3 regions of the Cytobacillus sp. Hz8 genome follow, and region 2 is predicted to be linked to each of the others. Evidence: predicted binding sites of a transcription regulator. Region 2 holds the regulator's gene; each other region holds the start of a gene.

Region 1 (6,781 bases), on a different contig from region 2:
AGCCTATGTTAAAGAAAAATATCCAAATGCCCAGATTTCCTTAATTGATTTATCTGAAAACATGATTGAAAAAGCGAAGGCCCGTTTCCAAGACGATTCAGCGATCAGTTACATGATTGCTGATTATACAAGCTATGATTTCCAAACAAAATTTGATTTTGTGATTTCCTCTTTATCCATTCACCATTTAACGGATGCGCAAAAAGAAAAATTATATAGGAAAGTTTACAATCTACTAAATGAAGAGGGAATTTTTATTAATGCTGACCAAGTTTTAGGTTCCACACCATTTATTGAAACCATGTATAAAAACGATTGGAATTTGAAAATTGAAAGAAGTGGATTAACTAGTGAAGAACTAAAGGCAGCTCATGAACGGACGAAACTTGATAAGATGGCGACACTAGAAAATCAACTAAAATGGTTAAAAGATGCTGGTTTTAGCGAAGTTGACTGTGTCTATAAATATTTTAATTTTTCTGTACTTTATGCTCGCAAATAGAATCGTTTTTTATTATGAGGAAAAGAGATCACCGCTCCATTTCGAGCATTTTTAGCAGACTGAATTCTTAGTTGAATGGTAATCAGCAAAAGAACAACTGTACACTTTTTTTCTATGTACAGTTGTTCTAATCTCTGACAAAAAATCAAGTTTCAACTATTCAAGTTATTTCGTATAAATCAGAATCGCATCCCGTAAAAATTCCGCTGCCCCTGGTTGGATTTTATCGTAATACGCTTTGAATCGTTCATCATCTGCATACATTTGAGCAAGCCCGGCATGAGCTTCTTTACTGTACTCACTCCAATAAAAAGTGAGCCATTGTTTATGCAGTTCTGCTGCTTTTTGCGCCAACTCGCTTGCTGGATTCCCTGTCTTCATCGCTTCGGCTAAAGTAGAATTTACCTCCTCTGAAAGCTTTGTAACCCTTTCATATTCTGCTTCGGTCATATTCAGCATTTTTGCATTTGATTTATTAATCGTTTCTTCGCCATATTTTTCACGGATTTCTTTGCCATATTTTTTCTCATTATCCTCAATTAGCTTTTTCTTAAATCCTTCAAATTTTTCTTTATTAGACATGGTTCTTCTCCCTTCCATTGAATCAATCGTCTTATTAACATTTTCAATCAGCAAATCAAGCTGTTTTCTTTTTTCAAGGAGCTTTTCACGATGTTCTTTAAGTGCAATTGCTCCATCAAACGATGCTGAAGTGATGACTTCTTTAATGGTCTCTAAATTAACGCCTAGCTCCCGATAGAACAGAACTTGCTGCAGCCTATCGACCTCAGCCTGCCCATAGATTCGATATCCTGATGAATTGATTCTTGCCGGCTTAAGAATCCCGATTTCATCATAATATCTTAATGTTCTGGTGCTTACTCCAGCTAATTTTCCAAGCTTCTGCACGGTATATTCCATCTGATCACCTCCCTACCTCAGAAGATACACCTTTACGCAACGTTAAGGTCAATAGTATTGACAAAAAAATTTTTCCGAATCAATTTCTCCGTATTCAATCTGGATATAAAGTGAAACTTCCATCAGTGGGGGTTTTCGACGCACAGGACGTGAAGTGTGCAGACTTATGTGTTGACGTCGCGCTTTTAGTCTGCCATTCATCCCCCACTGATGGTTAGTCACGCAGAGCCTGATTGATTTTTCTAAGGGCTGAAGCCCAAAGAAAAATCTTATTTCACTTATCACGCTCATAACGCCACATCCTGTGGCTTCGCCTGACTAGGACCTCCTGTCCGTCGTCGGACCTTTACGGACAGTTGATCTCCCACTTATCTTCTTCGTATTCTCAGAATCTTGAAGTGGGAGTCAAAATGTCCGTTAAGAGTGGGATAAAAAAATCCAATGACCTCCTCGTCATTGGATTCTCAAAATCTATATCAACAGATTTTTACAAATCTGATATTTTATTAAATTAATTAATAAGTAAAAATACCAGAAAGCTATAATTCTAACCAAAAGTTTCATGCCGCTTTGCGAGAGCTTATATTCTTCATTCTTTCTCTAATGACAGACACTAGAATAGAGCTGCCAAGCCATAAGAATAATCCTAAGATAATACTAAACATCCAATTGTTCGTTACCTTCAAGACCAAAAGGACCGTTGCTACACATACTACGCCGCCAATCATCCCATAAACGGATCCATTGGCTATCTTTGCTGCCTTTTTTGAGCCTGAAGCTATTCCCACCATCAATACGGCTGTAAGCATCACCGCTGGAAATGCGGCAAAGATCCCTGCTAATAGCTTCCAGGGAGAAATGACTGTCACAATATAGCTGAGCATGACAGCTGTACCACCTAATAAAAAACGAAGAATTAAATCATGCTTATTCAAGAGAATCACCTTTTCTTCATTAGTGAGATGTGACGATTGCAACAACCATTGAAACAACAAACCAACATACGGTCGCTTGAATTAATCCAAGCTTCCAGCCCTGTCTTGGTAAAAGATAGCCAGTGGCAATAGCCACAACAATATTAATGACCATCCCAATGATTGCTCCTTTTGAAAGCAATATCGAATGCGAAATCAGCTCTGCTCCGCTTAAATCTAAATGAGCAGTAAGTAATGCCGCTAAGTATACAGCTGGAAATGCGGCAAAAATACCGCCAGCTCTCTCACCTAAAAGCTTTGCAATCAACGTTGAACCAAGGACTGCGGTTCCACCCAATAAGAATCGTATCACCAAGGCACTTATGGAAATCTCGGCCATTACATACCACCTCTATTAACCATTGGCTCAGCCTGCTTAGAAGATTTAGAACTATCGAGGACTGTATGCTCTTTCTTTTTATAAGCTAGCCAATAGGCCATCGCGATAAATAATGCGCCGCCAACCGCGTTTCCTAAATACACTGGGACGAAGTTTCCTAAATAATCTAACCAAGTAAAATACCCTGCTAGTATTGCAGCAGGAATGACAAACATATTAGCTACTATATGCTGAAAACCAATTGACACGAAGGCCATTGTTGGGAACCAGATTCCCGCAATCTTCCCCATCATATCTTCTGATCCATAAGAAAGCCATACAGCTGCAGCAACAAGCCAGTTACAGCCAATTCCTGAAAAGAACGCTTGAATAAAAGAATCTCCAAGCTTATGCTCAGCAAGGTCTACGGTTTTCGCTAAAAACGGACCCGTTTCTGTTAATCCAATTACATGACCAAAAAAGTAAGCCACAAAAATAGCTCCAATAAAGTTACTAATTGTAACTAGTAACCAGTTTTTTAATAACTGACTCGTTCTCACCCTTTTAGCCATTCTAGAAAGTGCGACGACCATCATATTTCCTGTAAGAAGCTCTCCCCCTGCAATTAAGGTAAGAATAAGTCCAATTGGGAAAACAGCTCCACCTAATAAATTCGTAAATCCTGCTGCAACACCTGTTAATGGAGCGGTAATTCGAATATATAACAAGTAGCCTAATGCAATAAATGCACCTGCTTCAAAACCCAAAATCATGGTTGTTAAGGCAGGATAGGACGTTTTTTTGATTCCGTTTTTAATCGTTACGTCTACTATTTGCTCCGGTTTGTAGAATGATGACATGTTGATCATTTCCTTTCAAAAAACATTCCTTTTCTTTTTTTCTATGGAATATTTTTATTGTGCACTAATTCACAAAACAACATAGTTTATTTTAACCCATTTTCTTACCAATCCATGTGAACATTTCTTTAAGGTTTTCGAAGCGTTTTCATAAATGATAGGACTTATTAAAGAAAGTCTTCCTATCTGTTTCTCTCTATTAGACGATTCTGTTATTCTTATGATAAACCGATCAATGAAGGAGAGATTCCATGTATGACCATCAACAATATATAAGAAAAGTCGAAGTCAAACGGGAGGCTGTTCCCTCCTTTCATACCTATCCTTTTAACCTCCCTTGTATCAAGAATCTTCACGATCTGCCCCTGCATCCAAAGGTAACCTATATTGTTGGAGAAAATGGCATGGGAAAATCCACATTACTTGAAGCCATTGCGATTGCCTATGGCTTTAACTCAGAAGGAGGTAGTTTTAATTTCAACTTTTCAACTTTTGATACTCATTCACAACTAGACCACTATATTAAACTTATTAAGGGAGTTGAAAAACCAAAGGATGGCTTCTTTCTTCGTGCAGAAACCTTCTATAACCTAGCCACAAATATCGAAGAACTGGATAAAGAACCAGGAGGAGGCAGAATCATTGATTCCTTCGGTGGTCTCTCTCTTCACGAGCAATCACATGGGGAATCCTTCTTTGCAGCATTTATGAATCGTTTTTGGGGGAATGGGGTGTATATATTAGATGAACCGGAAGCAGCCATTTCTCCCCTTCGCCAATTATCAATGATTTCAAGAATGCACGAACTAATTCATCATCATTCACAATTTATCATTGCTACCCATTCACCCATTTTGATGGCTTACCCAGATTCCATCATTTATGAATTAACTGAAAATGGAATCCAAGAAACCACACTTGAGGAAACGAATCACTATAAGATTATGAAGCATTTTTTCGAAGATAAGGAACGGCTTCTTTTCCATTTATTTAAATAAGAATAGGATTTACGTTGACGTACGAATTATCTCGATTCACGATAATTGACAGAGTATTGACAATGTGACTTTGTCACTGAATCACGATGCCCTTTTACCTTATTTTTTAATTAGCTAACTAAAAGATTAGACTAAATAATGTGCATTATTTAGTCAGAGAAGTTAATAATTTTTCGCTTGGTTAGCCAAATAAGTACAAAGGGGCTGGTGGTTTGAAGAAAAATATTGGAGCGACCGACAGAACGATTCGATTCCTATTAGGCATAGCATTTATCTCATTGTTTTTCCTATTGGATGGGGGAATGAAATATATTAGTTTAATAGGTGTAGTGTTAATAATTACTGCTTTCCTAAAGTTTTGTCCATTGTATCCACTGTTGCGAGTGAATACGTGTGCAAAAAAGAATTCTCTAAAAATGTAGCATTAATCATCTATCTTTCCCAATTCAGAAAGCCCCTAGTTGTTTCAACTAGGGGCAACTTGTCTTTCCCTGCCATTTACACTTGAACTTGATCCAGTAACTGCTTCACATTTTCCGTTAGTTTATATTGATTTTGAACACTTTCTTCTACTTCTTTAATCGCTAATGATACTTCTGAAACATTATCTAATATTTCTTCCGCACTAGATGCATTTTGCATAGTCGTGGCTGAAATTTCTTGAATGGCCATGTTGACCTCTTTTATCGAACTCGCCATTTCACTTGAGGAATCTGCAATATCAATAGACATTTGATTTATAAAATCAGCATCCTTTTCGTACTGAATTCCTATTTGAATAAATTTTTCATAATCTGGCTTCACTTCCGTATTCATATAATGCAAAATGTCTTTTGAGTTATTGGTTAGGTTGCTAAAGGAACTTTGAACTTTTCCAATGACATTTCGAATGTTTTCCACAGATTTTGAAGATTGTTCAGCCAATTTTCTTATTTCATCAGCTACTACAGAAAATCCTTTTCCTGCTTCACCAGCCCTGGCAGCTTCAATTGAGGCATTTAATGCTAAAAGATTCGTTTGCTCCGCAATACTTCCAATTGTATCAGCCAAAATAGTGATTTCCTGCACTACTTTTGAGTCCTCAATAGCTTTCATTATCTTTTCTTCTTTTTCCACATAGATTTCTTCCGAAGAATCCACAGAATGCTTAGCATCTTCCATGACCTTAGAGGCTCTTTCTTTAATTTGTTCAGCTAAATTTCCTGCATCTTTTGCTTTTTCTGCTAATCTATTAGTAGAGGAATCTATACCTTCAATAGCCGCACTTATTTGCTGAGTTGTAGCACTTAATTCCATCGATCCTTGTGTCATGACATTCATCGTATCAATAACATCTTGAATAATATAAGTAAGCTCTGTTGCTGTTGCAGATAACTCCTCTGAATGACCTCCAACCTCATAAACTCCCACTTTTAAATTAGCAACGAGATTGCGGGTTTTATCGGTTACTTCATTTAGCGCAAGCATTAATTCACCAAGATGTTGATTTTCCTTAGTGGTAATTTCCGTAAAATCACCTGATTTTATTTTCTCTGATACTAATTCAAATTGAGAAAGCTTATTAGCCAAAAGGAGCGCGGACCAAATGCCAAAAATAATAACTGCAATGGAACCAACTATCGCGATCCAAAATTGAATTTCTTTATTGCCCCATAAGGTCCCTCCCATAATGATTACACCAATGATGATAAAGGGAAAGATTTGTTTAATAAAACCCATTCTATAATTCTTCATTTTGACCCACCTAATTTTATGTATTATTTCCCTGCTTATGACTCATCTAATATTTATAAAGCATTGCACAGGCTGTTGAACCTGCTCCAACAGACCAAAAAACAACGTAATCGTCCTTTTTCACTTGACCAACATTAACGGCATGTTCAAATGCCATAAAAGGACTGGCAGCCCCTGTATAACCATACTTCGTTCCGACAATAGGAAACTTTTTAACATCCTCATGAAATGCTTCCTGGACTTTATAAATATTTTTCCTTGAGAGCTGGGAGAAGCAAAAGGCTTGAATATCTGAAGGCGTTAATTGATTCCTATTCAATAACTTTTCAATCAGCTCTACAGTAGTCTTAAAAGCATTGTCATTACTTACATTTTCCCATTTTACACGTTTTTCATAGAGATCTGTTTTATGGTCATATAGTTTAGATAAACCGCATGCTGGCAACGCTATTTTTTCAAGAGATTCTGTATTT
Region 2 (6,781 bases):
CCTATACATTATTGTTACAGCTAAATAAAAAATGAGAAAATCCACCAACTTATTTCAGCTGTATTTTTTTCGGCTCATTTAAGCGATTACAGTTTCGACAAAAACAACAAAAAAAGCATGAGCAAAAAGTCGATTAAATGAAGATATAGGAATAGAATTCCCATTTTTCTTCATTTCAATCAATACTTTTCACTCATGCCTGATCGAATCAGTAACACGTAAAAAATAATGGCTATCAAATTTAATTTTAGTTTGCAAACGCTATAAATATAGTGTTAAATAAACAGCTTCTGCATCAAATATATTCTTCTTATCTGCATCACTTTAATGAGCTTCCTTAAGTGATTATAGCACACCGAATGTTCTTCTTTCAAGAGGGAATTTTTTCTGGTGCCGCCATCTTCTCACCACAGTTTATCAGTTAACAATTTGGGATCCATCAAAAAAAAAGACAAGTTCCAACCTGTCTTTTATGTAAAACAATTATTTTTTAGATTTTCTCTTCAAGCTGCGTTTGATAACATCAAAGAAACTTAATGATTGGACCATATGATTCGGATCAACGTATTCACGAATTGCTCGCAAAACTTTTTTTGGCTCTTTTGAAGAAAATGTATACATCCCATTACGTTTAGTTTGAATAGTATAGCGTGGGATCCATTTTCCCTTGAACATGATAGAAGCGATCACGTGATCAACTTCATCCCAAGGAATTTGAATAAACTTACGAGCATCACGATCATTGTAGAATTCAAATCCTTTATCTCCGATCATGATTCTACCATATTCAGGAAGCCCCATGTGTGAGGTTGCATCAATAACTAAATCGACTTTTGTATTGATTGATTGGACCATTTGATGTACTCCATTTCTTTTTTTAAATAATTATTATTATACGCGATTTTTCACTTTAAGCAAAAAATACTTGGGACAAGTTGGAGCATTACCTTTAAAATTATAATAGATTGATCAAGTATTCACAATATTAGGTATAGTGCAAAATCCTTATCATTATTATATTCAGTAAATGGCATTCACTCTTTTTACCAGTGATTTTTAAAATATTGTTTATATCGGTTATATACTTAGTTTGTTCAACACTATGTGCACTATGGTAAGATTGCTTTTTCTCTTTTCATTTCCCACAACATTTCTTAAATTTCTCCCCGCTTCCACATGGGCAAAGATCGTTTCTGCCAATCTTTTGACGGGTTTGGAGACTAATGATCTCTCCTTTTTTATTGGGCATAACCAGTAATGCCTTATTCTCCTGTGCAAATAACTCTTCTGATGTATATCCCTTTAAATACCATTCCCTCGTATTATTCATAAGAAGAACAACAGCACAGAGTTCACCACTAACAACTTCGGAAGCCACGGCAACTCCTTACTAGTCATCTCTTTCATTTCATATATATTTTTTTCTATTGTAGCATGCATGTACTTAAGTTAAACACATGAAACTGGGCTAACTACTCTAAAAGAAACTTTCTTATTACTCCAACTTTACTTTAACAGATAAAAAAGAGGCTTCTCATAAGTTTGCTTAACTTATGAGAAGCCTCCGTTAGATACCTCTATGTTAACAAAATATTAGAAATTCACTCTCATCCTACTCAAAAGCCCATTCATATCAAGGCTTTAAGGGCGTTATTACATCATTCCGCCCATTCCACCCATACCGCCCATATCAGGCATTGCAGGTGCAGCAGGTTCTGGTTTATCAGCAACAACAGCTTCAGTTGTTAAGAACATAGCAGCTACAGATGCAGCGTTTTGAAGAGCTGAACGAGTTACTTTAGTTGGGTCAACGATACCAGCTTCGATCATGTTTACCCATTCGCCAGTAGCAGCATTAAATCCTGTGCCGACAGCTTCACGTTTTAAGCGGTCAACAATAACGGATCCTTCAAGACCAGCATTGTGAGCGATAGTGCGAACAGGTTCTTCAATCGCACGTAATACGATGTTAATACCAGTAGCTTCGTCACCTTCAGCTACAAGAGAAGCAACTTTACCGTATACGTTTAGAAGTGCAACTCCACCACCGGATACGATCCCTTCTTCAACAGCCGCACGAGTTGAGTTCAATGCGTCTTCGATACGAAGTTTGCGTTCTTTTAATTCTGTTTCAGTTGCAGCACCTACTTTGATAACCGCAACACCGCCAGCTAATTTAGCAAGACGTTCTTGTAATTTTTCACGATCAAATTCAGAAGTCGTTTCATCTAATTGAATGCGGATTTGGTTTACACGGCCTTGGATAGCCTCTGATTCACCAGCACCTTCTACGATTGTTGTATTTTCTTTTGTCACAACAACTTTAGCAGCGCGTCCTAATGAAGAAATCGTTGCAGACTTAAGTTCACGTCCTAGTTCTTCAGTGATGACTTCCCCGCCAGTTAAGATAGCGATATCTTCAAGCATAGCTTTACGGCGATCCCCGAATCCAGGAGCTTTAACAGCTACTGCATTGAATGTTCCGCGAAGTTTGTTTAATACTAAAGTGGAAAGAGCCTCCCCTTCAACATCTTCGGCAACAAGTAATAATGGCTTACCTTGTTGTACAACTTGTTCAAGAACAGGAAGTACTTCTTGGATATTGGAGATTTTCTTATCAGTAATTAAGATGTATGGATTTTCAAGAACAGCTTCCATTTTGTTTGTATCAGTTACCATGTAAGCTGAAGTGTATCCACGATCAAATTGCATACCTTCTACTACATCAAGTTCAGTTGTGAATCCTTTTGATTCTTCAATTGTGATAACACCATCGTTACCAACGCGCTCCATTGCTTCAGCAATAAGTTGGCCTACTTCTTCATCAGCAGCAGAAATGGCTGCAACTTGAGCGATAGAAGCTTTGCCTTCGATTGGTTTAGAGATTGCCTTTAATTCTTCAACAGCGGTTACCACTGCTTTTTCAATACCTTTACGGATACCCATTGGGTTAGCACCAGCAGTAACGTTTTTAAGACCCTCACGAATCATCGCTTGTGCAAGAACGGTAGCAGTCGTTGTACCATCTCCAGCTACATCGTTTGTTTTGCTTGCAACTTCAGCAACAAGCTTTGCACCCATGTTTTCAAATGCATCTTCTAATTCGATTTCTTTTGCAATGGTAACACCATCATTTGTAATTAATGGAGAACCAAATTTTTTCTCAAGAACCACATTGCGTCCTTTAGGTCCAAGAGTAACTTTAACCGCATCAGCAAGCGCGTCTACACCACGAAGCATAGAACGGCGAGCTTCTTCACTAAATTTAATTTCTTTAGCCATTATTAAAAAACCTCCTATAAATTTGATTTATATCTGTTGAACGTTCGTATAATTAGCCGATTATAGCAAGGATGTCATTTTCGCGTAGAATTAAATATTCTTTACCGTCGTATTTCACTTCTGTTCCAGAGTATTTTGAGAAGATAATTCTGTCATCAACAGAAACTTCAAGTGCAACACGTTCACCGTTTTCTAGAACTCTTCCAGATCCAACAGCAACGACGATACCTTCTTGAGGCTTCTCCTTCGCTGTATCTGGTAAAACAATACCGCTTGCAGTTTTTTCTTCTGTTTCAACAAGCTCAATGACAATACGATCACCTAGTGGCTTTAACAAGTGAAACAACCTCCTCAAATAATATGTAAATTTTATTATTAGCACTCTCTTCGATTGAGTGCTAACACATTTATTATATTAAAGAATCTGAAAAAAATTTGCAAGTAAAAAGCCATATTTTTTTCAAATTTACTTATGATCTTAAACACTTACAAGTATGTACTGCATTTGCTTATTTATCCAGCATTTTGGAAAAAGCAAACAGAAATTTAATCATTCTGAAATATAGTTTAAAATGTCTTCCATTTGAAACAAAGGGCAATTTATTAGTAGAATGAGAATAAAGTGAAATTCGATGCTGCTCATATTTTACTAACAACTGGGTACCCAATGATCAGCTTATTATTATAGGAGAAACGAAAAAGGAGACAAATCATTTTGAAAAAAGAATACTGGCTTATCATCATCGCCTACATAATCATGCAGTTTTCAAGCTTTATCGGCGTTCCATTCATTTCATTAATGGGAGAGGCTTTAGGAATCAGTCAGAGAAAATTGCAAATATATTCAGTATCCATTTGGCTTGTTATCAGCTTCGCCGTTACTTTAGTGATTGTTTTATTCTTATTAAGAAAGGAAATGCTACACTATAATAGAAACAAACCTTTGGCACCTGTAAGCAACTCGATTTTATGGGCAGTTGGAGGTGTATTTTTAGCCCTTTTCGCTCAAGGAATTGCAGCAAGAATTGAAAGCCTCCTCGGCATCGAAATGGGTTCAGAAAATACGCAGCAAATCATCCATTTAATCAATACTTACCCGATTGTTATTCTTGTCACTTCCATCATTGGACCGATGTTGGAGGAAATTGTTTTTCGAAAAATCATTTTCGGTTCCCTACATAAACGATTTAATTTCCTGATATCGGCACTAATTAGTTCCATTATTTTTGCTTTAGCACATGGAGAGCCTGAGCACATCCTTTTATATTCAGCAATGGGTTTTACCTTTGCATTTCTTTATGTCAAAACAAATCGCATTCTTGTACCGATGTTTGCTCATGTGGCGATGAATACATTTGTGGTTTTAGTTCAATCCATTTATAAGAATGACCTCGAAAGAATGATACATGATGCGGAAAAAATTCAAGGTTTTATCGGAGGACTTTAAATGAGGCAATCACCCCTTTATTCCGGGATCTTATATATATTCTTGGGGATATTATTCATCTTTTTTGCTATTCAAAATATCCAAGAAGATGGACAGTGGCGGTTTTTCACTTACCTGCTCGTAATATTAGCCACCTTTGATTTAGGATCAGGCATTAGAATGATCTCCTTTCACTTTAAAATTAAAAAAATTCAAAATCGAAAATAATAAAAAGCGGCTTATTTTATGAAGACGATTCATTAAAAATAAGCCGCTTTTCTTTAGTCTTGTTTCCCATTTGGGTAATGTTTCAAAAAATAGACTAATGATTGCAGTTCTACTGCTAAATCGATATGATGAATACGAATGGAAGAAGGTACTGTTAACCTGGCAGGAGTAAAGTTAAGAATTCCCTTTACATTCACTTTTGCCAAACGATCCGTGATCGATTGTGCAACAGGTGCTGGAATCGTTAAGATGACAACTTGAATGTCTTCGTCTACCAAAACCTTCTCTAAATCATCCATATGATAGACAGGGATATCCCCAATTTTCGTTCCAACCTTGGACGAATCAACATCAAAGGCTACTTCAATTTTCGTATTGTTATTTTTCAAAAAATTGTAATTTAAAAACGCCGTACCTAAATTACCCACCCCAATTAAGGCAACCTTTGTTAATTCATCCTGATCCAAGGTTTTACGAAAAAAGGATAGAAGATAATTGACGTTGTAGCCATAACCTTTTTTCCCTAATGCACCAAAATAGGAAAAATCCCGGCGAATCGTCGCAGAATCCACCTTCACCGCTTCGCTGAGTTCTGAAGAAGAGACTCTTTGCTTGCCAGATGAGTGTAGGTTTTTTAGAAACCGATAATATAACGGCAATCTTTTCGCAGTCGCTTGTGGGATTTTCATCGTACCATTACTCACTTCTTTTCCCCCCAATCATTTAAATTTTCTCTTTTCTTTTGTAGTCGCCACTCTTTCCACCAGATTTCTCAAGTAAATAAGTCTCTCCAATTATCATCCCTTTATCTAAGGCTTTGCACATGTCATATACGGTTAAGGCACACACAGATGCGGCTGTTAACGCTTCCATTTCTACACCTGTATTTCCCTTCGTTTTCACTGTGGCAATCATAACAAGCCTATAATTTTCTTCAGCTTCCTCTTCCCAGTGAAAAGCAATATCGACACCTGTTAATGGTATTGGATGACACATTGGGATGATTTCCCATGTTTTTTTGCAGGCCATTATCCCTGCTACTTGAGCAACTGCGAGAACATCACCTTTCTTGATTTGATTATTCGTAATCCCATTATAGATTTCTTGATTGACTATAATACTTGACTGCGCTTTGGCAATACGAATTGTTTCGGGCTTATCCCCTACATCCACCATTTTGGCTCTGCCTTCTTCATTAAAATGGGTAAATTTCAAAATATCAACACCTCACTTAGAATGATACACTATTTTTTCCCTACTGTGTATTAACATTGTACATTTATTCACAAATATTGATGAACATTGACGAATACGTTACACTATCTCTAGATGCAGGGGTGAAAGAGATGATTTTATTACAAGTTAATGGGTTAACTAAATATTACGGAGCTGACCTTATTTTATCGAATATAAAGCTTGAAGTCCAAACGCGCGACCGCATTGCCTTAGTAGGCCGAAACGGCGCGGGTAAATCAACATTATTAAAAATGATTGCTGGAAAAATGTCCTATGATGCTGGCGAAGTGATAAAGCCAAAGGACGTTTCCATTGGCTATTTAGCACAAAATACTGGGCTAGAATCAGAATTATCAATTTGGGATGAGATGCTGACTGTTTTTCAACAGGTAAGAGATTTAGAACAAGATCTTCGAAGATTAGAGGAAAAAATGGCAAATCCCGCTATTTATGATAACAATACAGAATATGAACGAATCATAAAAGAATATGATACACTCCAAGTGAAATTTAAAGAAATGGGAGGTTATCAGTATGAGGCCGATATCCGCTCTATCTTACATGGGTTGAATTTCCAAACCTTTGATTATTCCACCAAAATTGCCAGTC
Region 3 (6,781 bases), on a different contig from region 2:
ATCAGAAATATAATGAATAATCACAGAATAAAAACATCCACCTTAAAAACAGATTTTGATTTTAAGTGGATGTTTTTTAATAAAAAAAATGAGTAATCGAAATCACTCATCTTTTCCCTTGATTTATAAAAGTTAATTTGGTGACGAAGATAGTTTTTGTGCTGGTTGAAGAATATTTAAAATGTTTGCTTTTGGCTTCGTAAATCCTATTTGTATTCCTGAATTTTTTAATCGATTCACTAAATCAACGAGCTGTTTTTTTGGCATCATAAAAACTCCTTTATTGAACAAACTCTTTTCATTTAAATTCATTGTATCCTACAATTATTAATAAAGTATGAACAAATGATAAATTTATCTAGAAAAATATCGACATCATTTTTAAGCTTGACGAAATTTGTCAATATAATACATTCCTATTTTTCAGGCTTTAACCATAACGTTTTCCCTTTCCAAATTTTCTACCTCCTTCCATGTTAATATTCGTTTTCAAACTTGGAATATCCTCCCATAATTAATTTTTTTCATCAACCTTATTTATGAATGCATTCCAAAAAGATTCCACTTTGACCCCGTTGAATGTTATAATCAAACAGATATTGTTTTTTTGGAGGATATTACATGATTACTGTCAATGATATAAGTTTACGATATGGTGACCGCAAGCTTTTTGAAGAAGTCAATATGAAATTTACACCTGGTAACTGTTATGGGCTCATTGGTGCAAATGGTGCTGGAAAATCAACCTTTTTAAAAATCCTTTCAGGAGAAATTGAACCTCAAACGGGTAGCGTTCAATTAGGACCTAATGAACGTCTCGCAGTCTTAAAACAAAATCACTTTGAATATGAAGAGGAAGAAGTTCTAAAGGTTGTCATCATGGGTCATACAAGATTGTATGAGGTTATGCAAGAAAAAGATGCCATATATTTGAAAGCAGATTTTTCCGATGAAGATGGCATGCGTGCTGCAGAATTAGAAGGAGAATTTGCTGAATTAAACGGATGGGAAGCCGAATCCGAAGCTGCCATTCTTTTAAAAGGCTTAGGGATTGGAGAAGATCTTCACACGAAAAAAATGGCCGATATCTCTGGGGCAGAAAAAGTGAAAGTACTTCTTGCTCAGGCCTTATTCGGTAAACCAGATGTTTTACTCCTTGACGAGCCGACTAACCACTTAGACATTAAAGCAATTGGCTGGTTAGAGGAATTCTTAATTAACTTCGAGAATACCGTCATTGTTGTTTCCCATGACCGGCACTTTTTGAACAAAGTTTGTACCCATATCGCGGATTTAGACTTTGGGAAAATCCAAATCTACGTTGGAAACTATGATTTCTGGTATGAATCCAGTCAATTAGCATTGAAAATGGCGCAAGATGCCAATAAGAAAAAAGAAGAAAAGATCAAGGAACTTCAATCCTTCATTGCTCGTTTTAGTGCGAATGCATCCAAGTCTAAGCAAGCCACTTCTCGGAAAAAGCTACTTGATAAAATTAACTTAGACGATATAAAACCATCCTCTCGCAGATACCCTTATGTTGGCTTTACCCCAGATCGTGAAATTGGGAATGACCTGCTTCGTGTTGAGGGACTAACGAAAACAATTGATGGTGAAAAAGTGTTAGATAATATCAGCTTCGTAATGAATAAGGATGATAAAATCGCCCTTGTCGGTACAAACGAGCTTGCGAAAACGACGCTTTTTAAAATTTTGATGGGGGAAATGGAACCAGACAGCGGCACCTTTAAATGGGGGGTAACCACTTCTCAAGCTTATTTTCCAAAGGATAACTCCAGTTTCTTTGAAAATTGCGATTTGACTTTGGTAGACTGGCTCCGTCAATTTTCACCAAAAGATGATAGTGAAAGCTTTTTACGCGGATTTTTAGGAAGAATGCTCTTCTCTGGAGAAGAAGTTCTTAAAAAAGCAAGTGTTCTATCCGGTGGAGAAAAAGTTCGTTGCATGCTCTCAAAGATGATGCTAAGCGGAGCGAATGTTCTTCTATTAGATGAACCGACCAACCACTTAGATTTAGAATCCATCACAGCGTTGAATAATGGCCTCATCCATTTCAAAGGTTCGCTTATGTTCTCATCACATGACCATCAATTTATCCAAACGATTGCAAATCGCATTATGGAACTCACGCCTATTGGTCTAATGGATAAAACGATGACTTATGACGAGTATTTGGATAATGAAGAGCTACAAAAGCAGGTTGCAGAGATGTATTTATAGGTTACTAATATTTATGGACTTCAGAAAGTTACTCTTAGAGAGTGGCTTTTTGGGGTTCTTTTTTGGTTGGTGGGAGTTTTTAAGTGATAATTGGAATTGGTTGTTTTTTGACGTTGTAATTAGGAAAATTTTACATTCACTTTTTTATCAGCTCCTCTAATCTCGAACTAACAAACTAAGCAATGCTTTTTCTGCATTTTTACCCCTCCTTGCAACTTCCCACAAATTATGATCCTTCTCACTTTGTAACTCTGCTTTTTGACACGAAAGCGATAATAATAATCCGGCTACCCTAAAGCCGGATTACGCTTCTTAACTTACGCAACTACACGTCCTGCTTTTTCGTTTTCTTCCTAGCAGAAGACTTGCTTACTCCATCGATTTCCATATTTGTCGTCCCTTGCCCTTCCACTTGCGAGGAACCTAAACCAATAGTAGATGGATCTTTCTTTCTTTTTGACATTAAATACACCTCCTTTGATTACTTTTTCTTTCCATTATTGCTTTTATACTTTGGGAATAAATTCTTGTTAAAAACACATGCTAATTTCGGAGGAGGTGTGTATGATGGCGAAAATTGGTGTAGAGCAATCATTAACAAATGTTCAAGATGCATTACGGCAAAAAGGCTATGACGTCGTTGAATTAAAGTCTGAACAAGATGTAAAGGACTGCGACTGTTGTGTGGTTACAGGGGTTGATTCTAATATTATGGGAATGCAAACAATCTCCACTACTGCATCTGTAATCGATGCTAACGGTTTATCAGCAGAAGATGTTTGTCAGCAAGTCGAAAGCAAATTAAGCTAATAGACCATTTTCCTGCTGACTCAAATATTAAGGTTATTTCTATCAGGTATCTATAAAAATAAAAAGCATTTTGAAAACGGTTGGTAGATAATCTTTTTGAGTCAGCTATTTCTTACTAATGTCGTTCAATTCTTTTGATAAAACTGAATTGTTTTCTATAACGGAGCTACCCATTTTTTGTAAAAGGTGATTATTTGTTACTTGTGGATTTATACTCGTCATCATATCCATTTCATTTCCTTCCTTTAATAGCGTACTTACTTCCATCTTAGTTTCTCGTGAATTAAAGTAAGATGAGTTTTCTGGGGTCGCCTGCGAACAACTTGATAAAAAGAATAAAAACACCAAGCAAAATAAAACCAATATTCTCTTCATTGTTTTCCCCCTTTCCTATTTAAAAAACAAATCTTCTTTTAAAAATTTCTTCTTATTTTCACCTCAATTTCACTTTATAGGAAAAATATGAATCTACTATGAAGATTGCGTAAAGTCTTTTTTAAGAAAATATCAAGTATATAATTGGCTTTTTATCGGGATTTGGACAGTTTTGCCCAATTTCTGCATAGGTTAATAGTGGACAACTTATTGGAGGTGGAATGATGTTTTTGGTTTTTAAAAGAAGGACAGTTATTATGTCAATAGTCGCTTTTTTCGCCATAATTTTCTTGTCTTGCTGGTTTTATTTTAGTTCTGACTCTGTCACAGCCTTTAACAACACAGAAGATAAAGAAATTCAAGAATACCATATTGTAACAACCGAATTCAAAACAACTTCAGCGGATGGTAAGGAACTTGAGTCCTACCGTTGGGATCCCGGTACGATTTTTGTAGAAAAAGGGGAAAAAGTTCGGTTGCGTTTATTAGGATTCAATGGCAAAGAACACCCTTTTATAATAGAAGGAACGGATTATAAAGGGACGGTTTCAAAAGGAGAAGAAACTGTTCTAGAAGTTCAATTTAAAAAAGAAGGAATATATCGACTTATTTGTTTAACACACCATGATTCACAAGAACACGGCCCTATGATTGGCTATATTGTGGTCGATTAAGGCGAAATTGTGTCAATCCGACATAGTTTTCATCATTTTCACGAAGAAATTGATGAAAACTATGTCTTTTTCTATTATGATGAAGAAAGAGATATAAATGGTGATTTATATTATATAACAGTTTGGCTTTTTATCAAAATAATTATAGTACAGATTTATTTTATCCAATTATTAGTATTTCTGATAAATTTATAATGATTATTATGAACACTTGAAATCCCTTTTATATCAAGTGTTCATAATTCTTTCACATAATTTGTTCATTTATTCACAATTAATGTGATTTTTATCACATGCAATCTGTTATAATCGAGTTAAGATTTAAATGTAAACAGATAGATTACAAAATCCATTTATAGAGGTGTATGAACATGGAACAATGGAAAGGTTTTATTAATGGACCTTGGCAAGAAGAAGTTAACGTACGTGACTTCATCCAAAAAAACTTTACTCCTTATGTAGGTAATGATTCTTTCTTAGAGGGACCAACTGAAGCTACAAATGAATTATGGAAACAAGTTTTAGAACTATCTAAAAAAGAACGTGAAAATGGCGGCGTTCTTGATGCTGATACTGAAATCGTTTCAACCATTACTTCTCATGGCCCTGGTTATTTAAATAAAGAAACTGAAAAAGTTGTTGGTTTCCAAACTGATAAACCATTCAAACGTTCACTTCAAATCTTCGGTGGAACAAGAATGGCAAAACAAGCTCTTGCCGAATATGGCTTTGAACTTGATAAAGAAGTTGAACGCATCTTTACTGACTACCGTAAAACTCATAACCAAGGTGTATTTGATGCTTATACTCCAGAAATGAGAGCTGCTCGTCACGTGGGTATTATCACTGGTCTTCCAGATGCTTATGGTCGTGGACGTATCATCGGTGACTATCGTCGTGTTGCATTATACGGTGTAGACTTCTTAATGCAAGAAAAACAAAAAGACTTCGCTGTCACTGGCGATGTAATGTCTGAAGATGTTATCCGTCTTCGTGAAGAATTAAGTGAACAATATCGCGCATTAAAAGAACTTAAACAATTAGCTGCTTCATATGGTTTCGACATTTCTAAACCAGCAACCAATGCAAGAGAAGCTTTCCAATGGTTATACTTTGGTTATTTAGCAGCAGTTAAACAACAAAACGGTGCGGCAATGAGCTTAGGCCGTGTATCTACTTTCTTAGATATCTACATTGAAAGAGACTTACAAAATGGTGTCTTAACTGAACAAGAAGTTCAAGAAATCGTTGACCACTTCATCATGAAACTTCGCCTTGTAAAATTTGCTCGTACTCCTGAGTACAACGAACTTTACAGTGGTGACCCAACTTGGGTAACAGAATCAATCGGTGGTATCGGCGAAGATGGTCGTGCTCTTGTAACGAAGAACTCTTTCCGTTTCTTACACACATTAAGCAATTTAGGACCAGCTCCAGAACCAAACTTAACAGTTCTTTGGTCTTCTCGCCTACCTGAAAACTTTAAGAAATTCTGTGCGAATGTTTCGATTGAAACAAGCTCAATTCAATATGAAAACGATGATATCATGCGCCCAGAATATGGCGATGACTACGGAATTGCTTGCTGTGTATCCGCAATGGAAATCGGTAAACAAATGCAATTCTTCGGTGCTCGTGCGAACCTTGCAAAAACTTTATTATATGCAATCAATGGTAATGTTGATGAAAAACATAAAATTCAAGTTGGACCAGCATATGCCCCTATTACTTCTGATGTATTAGATTACGATGAAGTTATGGAAAAATTTGATAAATCCATGGATTGGTTGGCTGGACTTTACATCAACACTTTAAATATCATTCACTATATGCATGATAAGTACAGCTATGAAAGCATTGAAATGGCTCTTCATGATACAAAGATCCTTCGTACAATGGCAACTGGTATCGCAGGACTCAGCGTTGTAGCTGACTCATTAAGCGCAATCAAGTATGCAAAAGTTAAACCTATCCGCGATGAAAACGGTATTGCAGTTGATTTCGAAATTGAAGGCGACTTCCCTAAATACGGAAACAACGATGATCGCGTAGATAGCATCGCTGTAGGAATTGTTAAGAGCTTCATGAAAAAGCTTCGTAAACATAAAACATATCGTGATTCTATGCACACAATGTCAATCTTAACGATTACTTCTAACGTTGTATATGGTAAGAAAACAGGTAACACACCTGATGGACGTCGTGCTGGCGAACCATTAGCACCAGGAGCTAACCCAATGCATGGTCGTGATACAAAAGGAGCACTAGCTTCCCTATCATCTGTTGCAAAAATTCCTTACAGCTATTCAATGGATGGAATTTCAAATACCTTCTCAATGGTACCTAAAGCACTCGGTAAAGAAGATGAATCACGCGTTTCTAACTTAGTATCGATCTTAGACGGTTATACTAAGAAACAAGGTCATCATCTAAATGTTAACGTATTTAATAGAGAAACTTTATTAGATGCTATGGAGCATCCAGAAGAATATCCACAATTAACCATTCGTGTATCTGGATATGCTGTTAACTTCATTAAATTGACTAGAGAACAACAAATGGATGTCATCAACCGTACATTCCATGAATCAATGTAATTAAAACAAATATCTTGGGAGTCTGCCTTCTTTAGGCACTCCCCTCTTATATATGAAAGGGGTAATCATCATGAACGGAAACAT

What was found. The regulator Rex, encoded in region 2, represses fermentation and respiration genes when NADH is low (regulators of the CRP and FNR family bind a similar motif). The targets are predictions, from matches to a motif close to TTGTGAAATATTTCACAA.
Region 1: the regulator Rex is predicted to act here: its motif matches at 3,634-3,651, upstream of ACE38V_RS16240 (formate/nitrite transporter family protein).
Region 3: the regulator Rex is predicted to act here: its motif matches at 4,378-4,395, upstream of pflB (formate C-acetyltransferase).

Annotation. Positions count from the first base shown of each region.
Region 1 covers NZ_JBHKFI010000014.1:68,524-75,304, reverse strand. Annotated here, with positions in the region: gene ACE38V_RS16260 (class I SAM-dependent methyltransferase) at 1-502, shown strand, start outside; gene ACE38V_RS16255 (MerR family transcriptional regulator) at 668-1,423, opposite strand; gene ACE38V_RS16250 (DUF3147 family protein) at 1,984-2,358, opposite strand; gene ACE38V_RS16245 (DUF3147 family protein) at 2,378-2,737, opposite strand; gene ACE38V_RS16240 (formate/nitrite transporter family protein) at 2,737-3,576, opposite strand; gene ACE38V_RS16235 (AAA family ATPase) at 3,828-4,574, shown strand; gene ACE38V_RS16230 (YgaP family membrane protein) at 4,787-4,996, shown strand; gene ACE38V_RS16225 (methyl-accepting chemotaxis protein) at 5,073-6,308, opposite strand; gene ACE38V_RS16220 (3-oxoacyl-[acyl-carrier-protein] synthase III C-terminal domain-containing protein) at 6,355-6,781, opposite strand, start outside.
Region 2 covers NZ_JBHKFI010000015.1:102,561-109,341, forward strand. Annotated here, with positions in the region: gene ACE38V_RS16915 (DUF956 family protein) at 484-855, opposite strand; gene ACE38V_RS16920 (SEC-C metal-binding domain-containing protein) at 1,136-1,378, opposite strand; gene groL (chaperonin GroEL) at 1,654-3,282, opposite strand; gene groES (co-chaperone GroES) at 3,335-3,619, opposite strand; gene ACE38V_RS16935 (CPBP family intramembrane glutamic endopeptidase) at 3,998-4,729, shown strand; gene ACE38V_RS16940 (YdiK family protein) at 4,730-4,936, shown strand; gene ACE38V_RS16945 (redox-sensing transcriptional repressor Rex) at 4,990-5,640, opposite strand; gene moaC (cyclic pyranopterin monophosphate synthase MoaC) at 5,660-6,154, opposite strand; gene ACE38V_RS16955 (ABC transporter ATP-binding protein) at 6,283-6,781, shown strand, end outside.
Region 3 covers NZ_JBHKFI010000006.1:109,138-115,918, forward strand. Annotated here, with positions in the region: gene ACE38V_RS09870 (hypothetical protein) at 133-267, opposite strand; gene ACE38V_RS09875 (ABC-F family ATP-binding cassette domain-containing protein) at 622-2,241, shown strand; gene ACE38V_RS09880 (YuzL family protein) at 2,567-2,704, opposite strand; gene ACE38V_RS09885 (YkuS family protein) at 2,809-3,051, shown strand; gene ACE38V_RS09890 (hypothetical protein) at 3,157-3,426, opposite strand; gene ACE38V_RS09895 (cupredoxin domain-containing protein) at 3,648-4,100, shown strand; gene pflB (formate C-acetyltransferase) at 4,472-6,697, shown strand; gene pflA (pyruvate formate-lyase-activating protein) at 6,768-6,781, shown strand, end outside.